DNA from 4 places in the Bradyrhizobium sp. BRP56 genome. Region 3 is predicted to be linked to each of the others. Evidence: predicted binding sites of a transcription regulator. Region 3 holds the regulator's gene; each other region holds the start of a gene.
The links. Region 3 encodes PhoB, which activates phosphate uptake and scavenging genes when phosphate is short. Its sites were predicted from a motif close to TGTCATNNANCTGTCAT; they were not measured.
Positions count from the first base shown of each region.

Region 1 (3,517 bases), on a different contig from region 3:
GACGTTTGCCAATCCGGTCGCGCTATTCCTTGAGGCCAATGCGATCGGCGGCCGCCACGGCCTCGGCATGAGCGACCAGATCGAGAACCGCATTATCGAGGCGAAGAGCCGCGGCATCTACGAGGCGCCCGGCATGGCGCTGCTGCACATCGCCTATGAGCGTCTCGTCACCGGCATCCACAATGAGGATACGATCGAGCAGTACCGCATCAGCGGCATGCGGCTCGGCCGCTTGCTGTATCAGGGCCGCTGGTTCGATTCGCAGGCCTTGATGCTGCGCGAGACCGCGCAGCGCTGGGTGGCACGCGCCGTCACCGGCGAGGTGACGCTCGAGCTGCGCCGCGGCAACGACTACTCGATATCAAACACCGAGAGCCCGAACCTCACCTATGCGCCGGAGCGGCTCAGCATGGAGAAGGTCGAGGACGCCGCCTTCACGCCGGCCGACCGCATCGGCCAGCTGACGATGCGCAACCTCGACATTGCTGACACCCGCGCCAAGCTCGGCCTGTACAACAAGACCGGCCTCATCTCGAGCGACGAAGGCTCGCAGATCTTCCAGCTCGAGAACGACAAGGACTGAGGCGGCACCCTCTCGCCTTGTCGTCCCGGGCAAGCGAAGCGCGACCCGGGACCCATAACCACCGGCCATGGTTATGAAGCACACTGGTGCTCCAGCGCGCTTCCACGACTCCTCCCTGTGGTTATGGGTCCCGGCCTTCGCCGGGACGACGTGGGGAGAGAGGCCTGCCTACTTCACCCTGAGCGCATCGAGCAGCGAGCGGAACGCCCGCGCGTAATCGGTGCCGGTCTTGCCGATGTCCGGCCCCGCGGAGACCGCAACCGCGGCTTCCGTCACCGCGCCGAGCAACAGCCGCGCCAGCGGTTCGATCGGCTGCCTGGCGATCACGCCGGCGTCCATCGCGGCGGCCAGCGCGCGCGGAAACTTGCCGCCGAAATGTTTGGCGTCGATCTCGCGCCAGCGTTCCCAGCCGAGCACGGCGGGGCCGTCGCGCAAGATGATCTGGCCGGTCGGGCCTTTCGAGCACGCCGCGAAATAGCCCTGCGTGCCCGCCGCCATCGCCGCCAGCGGATCGTTCTCGGCGCGCGAGATGCGGTCGAGATCGGCAACAAGGTCGATCGACACCTGCTCGAACACCGCCTCGAACACCGCCTCCTTGGTCGCGAAGTGATGATAGACCGCGCCCTTGGCGACACGCGCGCCGGCGGCGATGTCGTCCATCGTCGCAGCGGCGAAGCCGCGCTCGCCAAAAATGCGCCGCGCCGCCTTGACGATGGCGGCTCTGGTTTTCTCGCGCCGTTCGGCCTGGGTTGCCATGGCGCATCTCTAGCCCAGGTTCCGTAGCGGCGCCAGTTGACTTACCGACTACTAGTCGATAAATACCGACCGTAAGTCGGTAAATGGAGAATGTCCCATGCCTTCGCTCAGGACGTTGCAAGCCTTCGCCGACACGGTCGAGTCCAACGACCATGTCGGCGCGATCAGGAATTTCTATTCAGTCGATGCCCGCACCCAGGAGAATGACGGTGAGTGGCGCGTCGGCCGCGAGGCGCTGGCGGCGCGCGAGGCGGCGGTGCTGGCCGCGGTCGCCGGCGTCAAGACCACGCGGCTCGGGCCGCTCCTGCTTGACGGCGATCATTCGGCGATCTGCTGGCGCTTCGAATTCACCGGCAAGGACGGCAAGGTCCGCAGCATGGAGGAGGTCGCCTGGCAGACCTGGCGCGGCGAGGAGCTGGTCGAGGAGCGCTTCTTCTACGATCCGCAGCAGATGGCGCGCTGAAATCACGCCGGCCTTGCGGCAATACGCCCCGGCGCGCCTCATTGCGCCGTCATCCGCCGCAACTAGCCTCCGCTCCGATGCGCATGATGCGCGAGAGCGGAGCATCGATCATGATCAAACAAGTTGCCGGTATAGCCGTCACGCTGGTGTTGTCGGCAGCGCAGGCGTTCGCCCAGACGATCTATCCGATCGATCGCGCCGATATCCTCGTCGGCGCCAAATTCGACTTCAAGGTCGAGCTTCCGGGGGTGGTCGATCAAGCAAAGCTCAAGGTCACGCTGAACGGCGCGGACTATGCCGCGGTGTTCGGCCAGGGCGGCACATTCACCGCGCACGAGGCCGGCCGGGAGCAGTCGGCGCTGTTGCTGCGCGATGTCTCGCTCGTCAAGCCCGGGCAGGTCGCCGTCGAAGTCAGTGACGGCGCGCAGAGCCGGACCGTGACCTGGACCGTCTACGACACCGGGGCACGCAAGGCCAGGAACGTGATCCTGTTCATCGGCGACGGGATGTCGCCGTCGCACCGCGTCGCCGCGCGAATCCTCTCCAAGGGAATCGCGGAGGGCAAGAGCCGCGGCAAGCTTGCGATCGACGACATGCCGCATATGGCGCTGGTCGCGACCGCAGGCTCGGACTCGATCATCACCGACTCGGCGAATGCCGCGAGTGCCTACGCCACCGGCCACAAGGCCGCGGTCAATGCGCTCGGTGTCTACGCCGATCGCACGCCAGATCCGCTCGACGATCCCAGGGTCGAGACCATCGCGAGCCTCGCCAAGCGCCGGGCGGGCCTTGCTGTCGGCATCGTCACCAACACCGAGGTCGAGGATGCGACGCCGGCGGCGATGGTTGCGCATACCCGCCGCCGCGCCGCCTATGACGCGATCGTCGCGCGATATTTCGACGCGAAGCCCGACGTGCTGATGGGAGGTGGGTCCGCGAACTTCCTGCCGCAATCCGCGTCCGGATCGAAACGCAAGGACGATGTCCATTATCTCGCGCGCTTCCGCGACGCCGGCTATCCGGTCGCGACGACCGCAGGCGAACTCGCCACGCTCGCAGCTAAGCCGGACACCCGCCAACTGCTCGGCCTGTTCGCCGCCGGCAACATGGACGGCGCGCTCGACCGCAAGTTCCTGAGGGGCGGCGGCGTCAGGAAATTCCCCGAGCAGCCGGACCTGACCGAGCAGATTCAGGCCGCGCTCACGGTGCTGTCGAAACACGAGGCCGGTTTCTTCCTGATGGTCGAGTCCGGCCTGATCGACAAATACGCCCATCTGCTCGACATGGAGCGCGCGGTCTACGACACCATCATGCTCGACAATGCGGTGCGGCTGGCAAAGGACTGGGCGAAAGCGCGCAACGACGACACGCTGATCCTGGTCGTGGCCGATCACAACCATCCGAACAGCCTGGTCGGCACCATCAATGACGACATGGCGGCGACACCCAACGTGCCGCTGCGCGAGCGCGTCGGTGTCTACGAGAAAGCCGGGTTCCCGAATTATCCGGCGCCGGACGCCGAAGGTTATCCGTCACGCGTCGATGTCAGCCGGCGGCTTGCAATCTTCTCCGCCAGTCTGCCGGATCACTACGAGACGTTCCGCCCGAAACTCGACGATCCGAACGAGCCGACCGTGAAGGGCGACCAGCCCGACACGTTCAAGGCCAATGACAAGTACAAGGATGTCCCCGGCGTCGTGCTGCGCTTCGGCAAT
Region 1 is NZ_JADYVV010000056.1:3,947-7,463, reverse strand. Features, by position in the region: gene argG (argininosuccinate synthase) at 1-583, shown strand, start outside; gene I6F38_RS31285 (TetR/AcrR family transcriptional regulator) at 752-1,339, opposite strand; gene I6F38_RS31280 (hypothetical protein) at 1,437-1,802, shown strand; gene I6F38_RS31275 (alkaline phosphatase) at 1,913-3,517, shown strand, end outside.
Region 1: a site for PhoB is predicted at 1,839-1,855, ahead of I6F38_RS31275 (alkaline phosphatase). Genes of this name have one in related genera too.

Region 2 (3,517 bases), on a different contig from region 3:
GCCGCACCCCGCTATAGCGTTGCGGGCGGCGGCGGAAGAATTCGGGGATGACGTCCTCGATCAGCGCGTTGTCGTCGTGCAGCTTCTTGAAGGCGACGAGCCCCGACACCAGTGTGCCGGCCTTGCTGGCCTCGACGCCGGGCGTCAGCAGGAAAAGCAGGGAGTTGAGGTCGTTCTTCTCGGCGACGATCTGGTTCTCGCGGAGATATTGCGCCACCACCGGCGCGGGGATGCCGTGATCGGCGTAGGCGCCGGTGGCGTGATCGAAGCCCGGCGTCAGCAATGTGAGCTTGTTCGGGTCGGTCATGGCGAAGCCCGCGGTCAGCTCGGGAAAGCCGTGCCAGGTCTCGCCGGGACTGAGCTGCCAGTAGGACGGATTGGTCGCGAGCTGATCGGTCGAGATCGTCTCCCAGGCGACATTGTGCACGCCGTTCTCGCGCGCGACGTCGGGGATCATGACGCGGTCCGGCACGAACGGCTCGAAGAACCAGCGCCGCTCGGGGCGCGTCTCCTTCTCCTCGAACTCGCGCTTCACGGCGCGGATCTTCTTGCGCAGCTCGATGCCGAGCCGGATCGTGTCGTCCCACAAGACTTCGCCGGAGCGGCCCTTCATCATCTGCGCGCCGACATCGAGCGAGGCGAAGATCGGATAGAACGGCGAGGTCGAGGCGTGCTGCATGAAGCTTTCGTTGAAGCGGCGGTGCTCGACCCGGCGCTTCTGGCCCTTGATGTGGCGGTCGCGGATGTGGATCTGCGAGGCCTGCGAGAAGCTCGCGAGCTGCTTGTGGGTCGATTGGGTCGCAATGATGCCGGGGGCCTCGGGGCCGAGATCGGACAGTCCCATGGCGAAGCGGCCGGCATAGATCGGGTGGAATTTCATGAAGCCGGCCCAGGCCTCGTCGAACAGGATGTAGTCGCAGAGATGGCCGATCCGCTTGAGGATCATCTCGGCCGAGTGGATGGTGCCGTCATAGGTGCACTGCTCGACCACGGCGACGCGGAACGGACGCTCCTTCTTCCAGGCGTTCTCGTCCTTGACCAGCGGGTGCTTGCGGACGTGGTCGCGCAGCGCGCCCTCGTCGAGCAGGTCCCAGCGCATCGGGCCGATCAGGCCCCAGGCGTTGCGCACCGTCGGCACGTAGACCGGGATGCCGCCGCCGATCAAAAGCGCGCCGTGATGCGCGGCCTTGTGGTTGTTGCGGTCGAACAGCACGAGGTCGCCGTCGGTGACCAGCGAGCCGAGCGCGACCTTGTTGGAGGTCGAGGTGCCGTTGAGCACGAAATAGGTCTTCTCGGCGCCGAAGATCCGCGCCGCCTCCTTCTGCGCCCGCAGCGCCGGTCCTTCGTGGGTGAGGAGGTCGCCGAGGTCGAGCACGGAATTGTCGAGGTCGTCGCGGAACACCGCTTCGCCGAGATGTTCGACGAACACCCGTCCGATTGGGCTGCGGCTGTAGAACACGCCGCCATTGTGGCCCGGGCAGGTCCAGAGCTGGTTGCCTTCCTCGGCATAGTCGACCAGCGCGCCGAAGAACGGCGTCTTCAAATTCTCGGCATATTGCTTCAGCCTGGAGATCAGGTTCTTGGCGATGAAGGGCGGGGTTTCCTCGGACAGGAACACGTAGCCGTCGATGAAATCGAGCACCTCGACCGGCAGGTCCTCGAACCGCTTGCGCCGGATCAGGAGGATGATCGGGAAGTCGAGGCCGCGCCGGCGCATCAGGTTGATCAGCGCCGCGGTCTTGCCCTCAAGGCCCTTCTTGCCCCAATCGACCACCATGCAGCCGATCGCGGCGTCGGTCTGCACCGCGATCTCGGCATCCTCCAGCTTGCGGGCACGGACCACCTCGAAGCCGGAGCGCTCGATCTCGGCGATGATCTGGTTGAAGCGGATGCCCTCGAGGTCGTCGGCCTCGAACACCGGCGCAGCGAACAGGAAGTTGAAGCGTTTGAAATAGCCCATGCGTGTCCCCGAACTGGTCCGGCGCTGACGTGTCGGCACAATTCATGACAGGGAGATGACAATGGGGTCGATGGAGGATCGAATACGTTGCTGGGACGCAATCCCTCACTGCACGGCGTCAGCCCGTGGATATTCGAGCTGCATGGCGACGAAGTCCGCCGTACCACGGCCATAGCGTGTCTCGATTCCGGCGAGCGCCCGGTCGAGTGCCTGCGCGGGCGGCGCGGTGCCGACCGCGGGCAGCAGACCATCCGCGGACCAGGCCGACGCCACGACCTGCGGATAGACGCGCAGGCCGTTGCGGGTCGTCACGACGTCGCCGGTCGCGGCGAAGGTCACGGCGTGCGAGCGGTAGGTGCGCGACCAGCTGTCGGCGACCAGCGCCAGCGAGACCTCGTCGACGCCGGGGGCAAGCGCGAGGCCGAGCTGTTCCCGGTTCCAGAACGCCAGCGTGTTCCGGATGGCGGTCAGCGCGAAGGGACGCGTGAACTTGAAGGCGTTGCTGTCATGTCGCGCGTCCCAGCCGGGCAGGCCGATCTCGCGCGCGACGGCCTCGGCCTTGTCGCGGCCGGCGATCGCCTCGATCAGGGTCAGCGACATCGGCATCGACGCCGAAATCCCGGTCGTCGTCGCGACGCCGCGGTCGACCACGATGCGGCGGTCGGCGACATATTGGATGGCGGGATGTTTGCTGCGCCAGTTCTTCAGGTAAAACCAGTGCGTGGTGGCGCGCCTGCCGTCGAGCAGGCCGGTCGAGGCGAGCACCTTGGCGCCGGCGCAGACGGCGACGATCACGGCGCCTTTCTCCGCCTGCTGCCGGATCCATTGCATGACCGCCGGATCGTCGTCGCGGCTCATCGCCGGCACGATGACGTAGTCGGCGCCGTCGCCATGTGCAGCATCGAATGCGGCGATGGTCGCATCAGGCTCGACCTTCAGCACCGGGAACAGCGCGACCGGACCGGGTCCCGTCGCCAGCGTGACGACATCGGCGACATCGGCGCGCTTGAGGATGCCGTAGGGCATCAGATAGTCGGTGGTCTCGGTCATGTCGTTGATGCCGAGCATCGCGATCAGCGGGCGCGCCCGCTTCGGCGGCTTCAGCGCCGCGAGCGTTGCATCCTGCTCGGCCTTGGCGATCGGCGGCGGAACCCGGAATGCCGATGCGGCGGGCAGGGTGAAGAGCCAGATGCCGCCGATGATTGGAACCAGCGCGGCAACGGCGATGCCGCTCCACGCGAGAAGCCGCCAGGTCATGATGATCGATCTCAAAATATCCGCGTGCGTCGCCCGGCACGCAAGCTACTCGCCGGTCACGTCGACCAAAACGGCGAAATTCCCGCAAAAACGGACACGCCAACAAAGCGGCTCACAGGCATAGCCCGGACGAGCGACAGCGACATCCGGGGCCGGTCCTTCCCCGCATGTCGCTCCGCTCATGCAGGCTACGCGACGCGCTCAGTAGACGAGGTTCGTGCCCGGCGGCTTTTCCAGTGCCGCCGCCAGCGTCCGATACTCCTCGCAGTCGGTGCCACAGATCTCGGCGATCCGCTGCAG
Region 2 is NZ_JADYVV010000011.1:84,119-87,635, reverse strand. Features, by position in the region: gene I6F38_RS10550 (Orn/Lys/Arg decarboxylase N-terminal domain-containing protein) at 1-1,960, opposite strand, end outside; gene I6F38_RS10545 (DJ-1/PfpI family protein) at 2,066-3,217, opposite strand; gene I6F38_RS10540 (tetratricopeptide repeat protein) at 3,419-3,517, opposite strand, start outside.
Region 2: a site for PhoB is predicted at 2,005-2,021, ahead of I6F38_RS10550 (Orn/Lys/Arg decarboxylase N-terminal domain-containing protein). Genes of this name have one in related genera too.

Region 3 (3,517 bases):
TGGAAAAGCCTCATCGCGATGCTTAACTGTGTGGGAACATGTGGACGCACGGCCGCGGACTCTTGCGCCAGAGTCACGCCATATTGTAGCGTTTGGCCTGTCGGGTACGACATCTCGTGCGGCGGTACTGGACCCTCTAAGTAGCCTTTGTGTCTCGCGTAAACGTTCGGGCGCAACACCGTGCCCGGCGAGGGCTAAGGGATTCTGGCCGCAGGGATATTTGTCCAGATTGGCTCGCAGCGCCGCTCCAATGATTGGCCGGCGCTACGCGAAGGGAAGAATGCGATGACTGTATTGACCTGGTCCGACGATCGCGTCGAGCAGCTGAAGAAACTCTGGGAGTCCGGCCTGTCGGCCAGCCAGATCGCGGCGGAACTTGGCAATGTGACGCGAAACGCCGTGATCGGCAAAGTGCATCGGCTCGGCCTCTCCGGCCGCGCCAAGGCACCCTCCACGGCCGCGCCGCGGCAGCGCAAGGCTCGCCCGGCCCAGCACATGATGCGGGTGGCGCGTCCGGTCTCGCGCGGCAACACCGCGCTGGCGCATGCCTTCGAGGTCGAGATGGAGCCCGATCCGATCTCCTACGACAATGTGGTGCCGATGAGCCAGCGGCTGTCGCTGCTCGAGCTCAACGAGGCCACCTGTCACTGGCCGGTCGGCGATCCCTCGAGCCCGGAATTCTTCTTCTGCGGCGGCAAGGCGCTCGCCGGCCTGCCCTATTGCGCGCATCACTCGCGCGTCGCCTACCAGCCCGCCGCCGATCGCCGCCGGCCGTCGGCGAAACCGCAGATCAAGTGAGCACTCGGGAAAACGACGGAAGACCTGAAAAACAAATCCCCGCGAAAGCGGGGATTTTTTTTGTGGCCTCCACCGTCATTGCGAGGAGCGTTAGCGACGAAGCAATCCATCGTTCCGCGTTTGCGGTGAAATGGATTGCTTCGCTACGCTCGCAATGACGATGCTGGATGGGCCGGGGCTAAGCCAACGCCCATTACGGCTGCGGCTCGGCCTTGGCAAAGCGGTCGTCGAGCGCGTAGCCGGCGCCGCGCACGGTGCGGATCGGATCCTGCTCGCGGCCCGGATTGAGCAGCTTGCGCAGGCGGCCGATATGCACGTCGACGGTGCGCTCATCGATGTAGATGTCGCGACCCCAGACGCTGTCGAGCAGTTGCTCGCGGCTGAACACGCGGCCGGGATGCTCGAGGAAGAATTCGAGCAGGCGATACTCGGTCGGCCCGAGATCGATCGGACGGCCCGAGCGCGCCACGCGGCGCTTCTCGCGGTCGAGCTCGATGTCGCCGTAGGTCAACACGGTCGCAAGCCGCTCCGGGCTGGCGCGGCGCAACAGGCCCTTCACCCGCGCCAGCAGCTCCGGCACCGAGAACGGCTTGACGATGTAATCGTCCGCGCCGGTGGCAAGCCCGCGCACGCGCTCGCTTTCCTCGCCGCGCGCGGTCAGCATAATGATCGGAAGCTGCTTGGTCTCGGGCCGCGCCCGCAGGCGGCGGCACAGTTCGATGCCGGACAGGCCCGGCAGCATCCAGTCCAGCACCACGAGGTCGGGAACGCGCTCCTTCAGCCTTGTATCCGCATCGTCGCCGCGCCCCACCGTCTCGACATCGTAGCCTTCCGCATCGAGATTGTAGCGCAACAGCGTCGTCAGCGCTTCCTCGTCTTCGACTACCAGAATGCGTGCGCTCATCGGTCTAAGTTCTTTCTCTGTGGTGATCCGTTGCCCAGACGCAAACCGAAACGCTTACTTCCTCAAGCATAGTCCCCGCGGAAGCGAGTTGTCGCGAGGACCATCCAGTTTCACTCTTGCCGGTTCCGCGCTTGCCGATCATGCCTCAGTTGCCCGGCACCGTGGTGGCAAAAGTGGTCATGTCGCCCTTCGGGCGCTTGTCGGTGATCTGCTGGCCCTCGATCATGTAGAACACGGTCTCGGCGATATTGGTGGCGTGATCGCCGATCCGCTCGATGTTCTTGGCGCAGAACATCAGATGGATGCAGAACGAGATGTTGCGCGGATCTTCCATCATGTAGGTGAGCAGTTCGCGGAACAGCGAGGTGCAGATCGCATCGACCTCCTCGTCGCCCTTCCAGACGTTCATCGCCGCCGGCAGGTCGTGCGCGGCGTAGGCGTCGAGCACCGACTTGACCTGCGACAGTACGAGGTCGGTCATGTGCTCGAGGCCGCGGATCAACTTCAGCGGCTGGAAATCGCTCTCCAGCGCCGCGACGCGCTTGCCCATGTTCTTGGCGAGGTCGCCGATCCGCTCGAGATCGGTGGCGACGCGCATCGCGCTGACGATCTCACGCAGGTCGATCGCCATCGGCTGGCGGCGCGCGATCGTCAGCACCGCGCGCTCTTCGATGTTGCGCTGCAGATTGTCGATCTCGATGTCGGCGGCGACCACGCGCTTGCCGAGCGCGACGTCGCGACGGATCAGCGCGTCGACCGACTCGGTAATCATTCGTTCGACCAGGCCGCCCATCTCGGCGACCAGGCGGGTCAACTCCTGCAGGTCGCTGTCGAATGCCTTGGCGGTATGTTCAGAAGCCATCGCTTGTCTCCCTCAACCATGATCCCGGGGATCATGGCTTCGTGTCCTGAATTTTAGCATGACCTGATCGGAAAACCGGTTTCCACTTTTCCGGATCATGCGCCGGTCAACCGAACCGGCCGGTGATGTAGTCCTGGGTGCGCCGATCGCTCGGTGAGGTAAAGATCTTGTTGGTGTCGTCGAACTCGATCAGCTCGCCGAGATACATGAAGGCGGTCTTGTCGGAGACGCGCGCCGCCTGCTGCATGTTGTGGGTGACGATCGCGATCGTGTAGTCCTCGGAGAGCTCCTGGATCAGTTCCTCGACCTTGGCGGTCGAGATCGGGTCGAGCGCCGAGCACGGCTCGTCGAACAGGATCACCTCGGGGCGCACCGCCACGGTGCGCGCGATGCACAGGCGCTGCTGCTGGCCGCCGGAGAGCGACAGGCCGGAGGCGTTCAGCTTGTCCTTGACCTCGTTCCACAGCGCGCCGCCGCGCAGCGCCTTCTCGACCCGGTCGTCCATCTCGGACTTCGAGATCTTCTCGTAGAGGCGGATGCCGAAGGCGATGTTCTCGTAGATCGTCATCGGGAACGGCGTCGGCTTCTGGAACACCATGCCGACCCGCGCGCGCAGCAAGTTGAGGTCGAGCTTGGGGTCGAGAATGTTGGTCTGGTCCAGCATCAGCTGGCCGACCGCGCGTTGGCCCGGATACAGGTCGTACATCCGGTTGAAGATGCGCAGCAGGGTCGACTTGCCGCAGCCGGACGGGCCGATGAACGCCGTGACGCGGTTGGTGCCGAGCGTCAGGTTGATGTTCTTCAGCGCGTGGTGCTCGCCGTAATAGAAGTTGAGATTGCGCACCGTGACTTTCGGCGGCGCTTCCGGCAGCGGAACCTGCGGAATGTGGCCTGCGGCAGTCGTGGAGACGGAAAGCTCGGTCATTTTGCGGCCCTTTCGGCACCAAGGATAC
Region 3 is NZ_JADYVV010000064.1:48,109-51,625, reverse strand. Features, by position in the region: gene I6F38_RS33595 (GcrA family cell cycle regulator) at 286-798, shown strand; gene phoB (phosphate regulon transcriptional regulator PhoB) at 992-1,702, opposite strand; gene phoU (phosphate signaling complex protein PhoU) at 1,848-2,564, opposite strand; gene pstB (phosphate ABC transporter ATP-binding protein PstB) at 2,671-3,489, opposite strand; gene pstA (phosphate ABC transporter permease PstA) at 3,486-3,517, opposite strand, start outside.

Region 4 (3,517 bases), on a different contig from region 3:
ACGCAGCGCGCGATCGACCAGCGCCATCGACATGGTCTTGCGTTCGCTCTGGCCGAAGGCGAGGCCATAGCCGCGGGTAAAGCACGGCGCCTCGGTGGTCGAGCCCTTGAACTGGTTGACCATCTGGCACTCGGTCAATTCGATCGAGCCGAGCGGCACGGCAAAGCCCGCGTCCTCGGCGAAGAACTCGACCTCGACCTCGCCGAAGCGGATCTCGCAGGCAAACGGGTGATTGCGGCCGTAGCCGCGCTGCGTCGAGTAGCCGAGCGCGAGCAGGAAGCCCTCGTCGCCTCGCGCCAGATTCTGCAGCCGCAGATCGCGGTCGGCCGGAAAGCTCAGCGGCTCGCGCGTGAGGTCGCCGACCGGCGTGTCGCTATCGGCCTGCGGCGAGGATTCGATCAGGCCGTCACGGCCGAGAATGTCGGTGACCCGCGGCGTCGCCGCCTGCGAGGCTTCCGCGGTCTCCGGCTGCTCGGGTACAAAACCTTCCGCAAGCTGCGGATCGAGCAGGCGATGGGTGTAATCGAAGGTCGGCCCCAGGATCTGGCCGCCCGGAACGTCCTTGAAGGTCGAGGAGATCCGCCGCCGTACCTGCATCTCGCCGGTGTTGACCGGCTCGGTGGCGCCGAAGCGCGGCAGCGTGGCGCGGAAGGCGCGGACCAGGAAGATCGCCTCGATCATGTCGCCGCGCGCCTGCTTGATCGCGAGCGCCGCGAGCTCGCGATCGTAGAGCGAACCTTCGGTCATGACGCGATCGACGCCGAGCGCGAGTTGCTCGGAAATCTGTGCCAGCGTCACCTCGGGCACGTCGCGGTCGCCGCGCCGCTCATGCGCGAGCAGACGATGGGCGTTCTCGATGGCGCGCTCGCCTCCCTTGACGGCTACATACATCGCTCACACTCCGCTTGCGATCAGCCGCGTGGTGCGCGGGATCGCCACAATGGCATCGTCATGGACCAGCACGACATCGATGCCGCGCGGGAACAGGGCTTCGTTGATCGCAAGCCGCTGGAACAGGTCGCGCGGCTTGAGCATCGCCTGCAGCACGGCGCTGCCGTCGATGCCGGGCCCTTTCAGCTCGAAGGCCGGCCCCTGCGTCAGGCTGTCGACCTGCAGGATCAGCGTGGTCGACCGGTCAGGATATTCGCTGCTGCCGAATGCGAAGCGATCGAGCGCCGGCAGGCTCGCGGCATCGCCGATCAAAGCGAAGCTCGCGATCGAGGAATCGGCCACCACCGGCGCGCTGGCGTGAAACTTCAGCCAGCGGGCGACGTCCGGCGTCGCCGACATCGCAGCGTCAAGCCAGATCGGCGTGTCGTGATCGAACAGCGTCGCCGCGATCGCGGCCGAGCCGCGCATCATGCCGGCCGGTGTTCCGACGCTCGCGGCGACGCGCTGCACGCTGCCCGGGCGCGCCATCGCATCCATCACGGAACGGAAAGTCGACTGCGCCGACAGCACCTTGTCGGCAAAGCCCGCGGGCATTTCGGCAATCGTCGTCATTGCATCATCCCTCACCGCGCACCATCGTGTAGAAATCGACCCGCGTCGCCGCGGTTTCCGCCGCCTTGCGGCCGCGTTCGGCGTTCATGGCGACGCGCAGCGGCGCGATCACCTTGGCCTCCACCTCCCCGGACAGCTCCGCCGACTGCACCATGGCGTCGCACAGTGCGATCATCTGCGCCTTCCGCGCGTCGCGGCCGAGCGTGTAGCCGAAGCCGACCTCGCCGGTCGCAAGCCGCACCGCCGCGCGCGACACCGTCGCCTCGCCGAGATTGAACGGCGCACCGTCGCCGCCGATCCGCCCGCGCAGCATCACAAGGCCGTTTTCCGGCTCACGCAGGTTCTCATGCGCGGGCAGCGCGATCGCCGCCAGCCTGCCGGCGATATCAGCAGCGGCGGCGTGCGCCAGCACCGTCATCGCGGCCTTGCGCTGGGCCTGTTTGCTGTTTGGTCCGGTCGAACTCATGGGCAAACCTTTGGGCAACCTTGCTTGCATCAAGTTGTCTATGATACTAGACAACTTGATAGCGGAGCGCCATGACTGTTTCGTGACAAACCAAAGATTTCTGGTATCACCGCGCCATGAGCATGCAGGAAAGTTCCGGCGTCGCCTTGTGGCGGCAGGTCGCCGACGGCATCGAGCGCGGCATCGCTGACGGCCGCTTCGCCGCCGGCGAAAAGCTGCCCGGCGAGATGGAGATCGCCGAGACGTACCGGGTCAACCGGCACACCGTGCGGCGGGCGCTCGCCGCATTGGCCGAGCGCGGCCTGGTGCGCGCGGAACGCGGTAGCGGCACCTATGTCGAAGCCCAGCGCCTCGCCTATCCCTTGCGCTCACGCACGCGATTTTCCGAGATCGTCGGCGCCGGCGGTCACGAGCCGCGCGGCCAGCTGATCGATGCGAGCAGCGACACCGCCAATCGCGAGATCGCGCGCGAGCTCGGCCTGAGGATCGGTGCGCCGCTGATCCGGATCGAAGCAGTGCGGCTCGCCGACCGGACGCCGATCTGCGTTTCCACCACCTGGCTGTCGGCCGAGCGGTTTCCCGATGCCGGCAGCGTGTTCGCCAACGTCCGCTCGATGACGAAGCTGCTCGGGCATTACGGCGTCAAGGACTACCACCGCGCCTCGACCCGGATCACCGCGGCGATCGTCGATGCGACCGACGCCGCGCGGCTCGACCTGCCGCTGGGACGGCCGGTGCTGGTGGTCGACGCCACCGACGTCGACATGCTGGACCAGCCGCTGGTGACCAAGCGCTCGCGCTTCGCCGCCGAGCGCGTGGAGTTTCTGGTCGAGAACGGCTGACGATGAACTCTTCTCCCTCGCCCCGCTCTTGCGGGGAGAGGGTTGGGGTGAGGGGCTGTCTCCGCGAATCCTGGAAGCCGTGAGTCCCCGGAGAGTCCCCCTCACCCGGAATTTGCGCTACGCGAAAATTCCGACCTCTCCCCGCAAGAGCGGGGCGAGGTAGGGTCCTACACCACCGCCCTTTGCCCGATGATCGCAAAGCGCAGCTTGCTCGAGATGAAGTCGATCGCGGCGACCGCGATCAGGATCATCAGGATCAGGAACGACACCTTCTGCCACTCCAGCACGCGGATCTGCTCTGCAAGCTGCAGGCCGATGCCGCCGGCGCCGACGATGCCGATGATGGTGGCCGAACGGGTGTTCGACTCGATGAAGTAGAGCACCTGCCCGGCGATCACGGGCAGCACCTGCGACAGCAGGCCGAAGCGGATTTCGTGCAGCGCGTTGCCGCCGGAGGCGCGGATGCCCTCGACCTGCTTGCGATCCGCGGCCTCGATCGCCTCCGAGAACAGCTTTCCAAACGCGCCGAAGTCCGACACCATGATCGCGAGCACGCCGGCGAACGGGCCGAGGCCGACGACGTTGATCCAGACCAGCGCCCAGATCAGCGTATCGACGCCGCGGATCGAATCGAGGAAGCGGCGCACCGGAAAGCGGATCAGGTTCGAGGGGATGATGTTGCGCGCCGCCAGCAGGCTGACCGGCA
Region 4 is NZ_JADYVV010000029.1:82,348-85,864, forward strand. Features, by position in the region: gene I6F38_RS21190 (carbon-phosphorus lyase complex subunit PhnI) at 1-891, opposite strand, end outside; gene phnH (phosphonate C-P lyase system protein PhnH) at 895-1,503, opposite strand; gene phnG (phosphonate C-P lyase system protein PhnG) at 1,508-1,969, opposite strand; gene phnF (phosphonate metabolism transcriptional regulator PhnF) at 2,086-2,811, shown strand; gene phnE (phosphonate ABC transporter, permease protein PhnE) at 2,979-3,517, opposite strand, start outside.
Region 4: a site for PhoB is predicted at 2,041-2,057, ahead of phnF (phosphonate metabolism transcriptional regulator PhnF). Genes of this name have one in related genera too.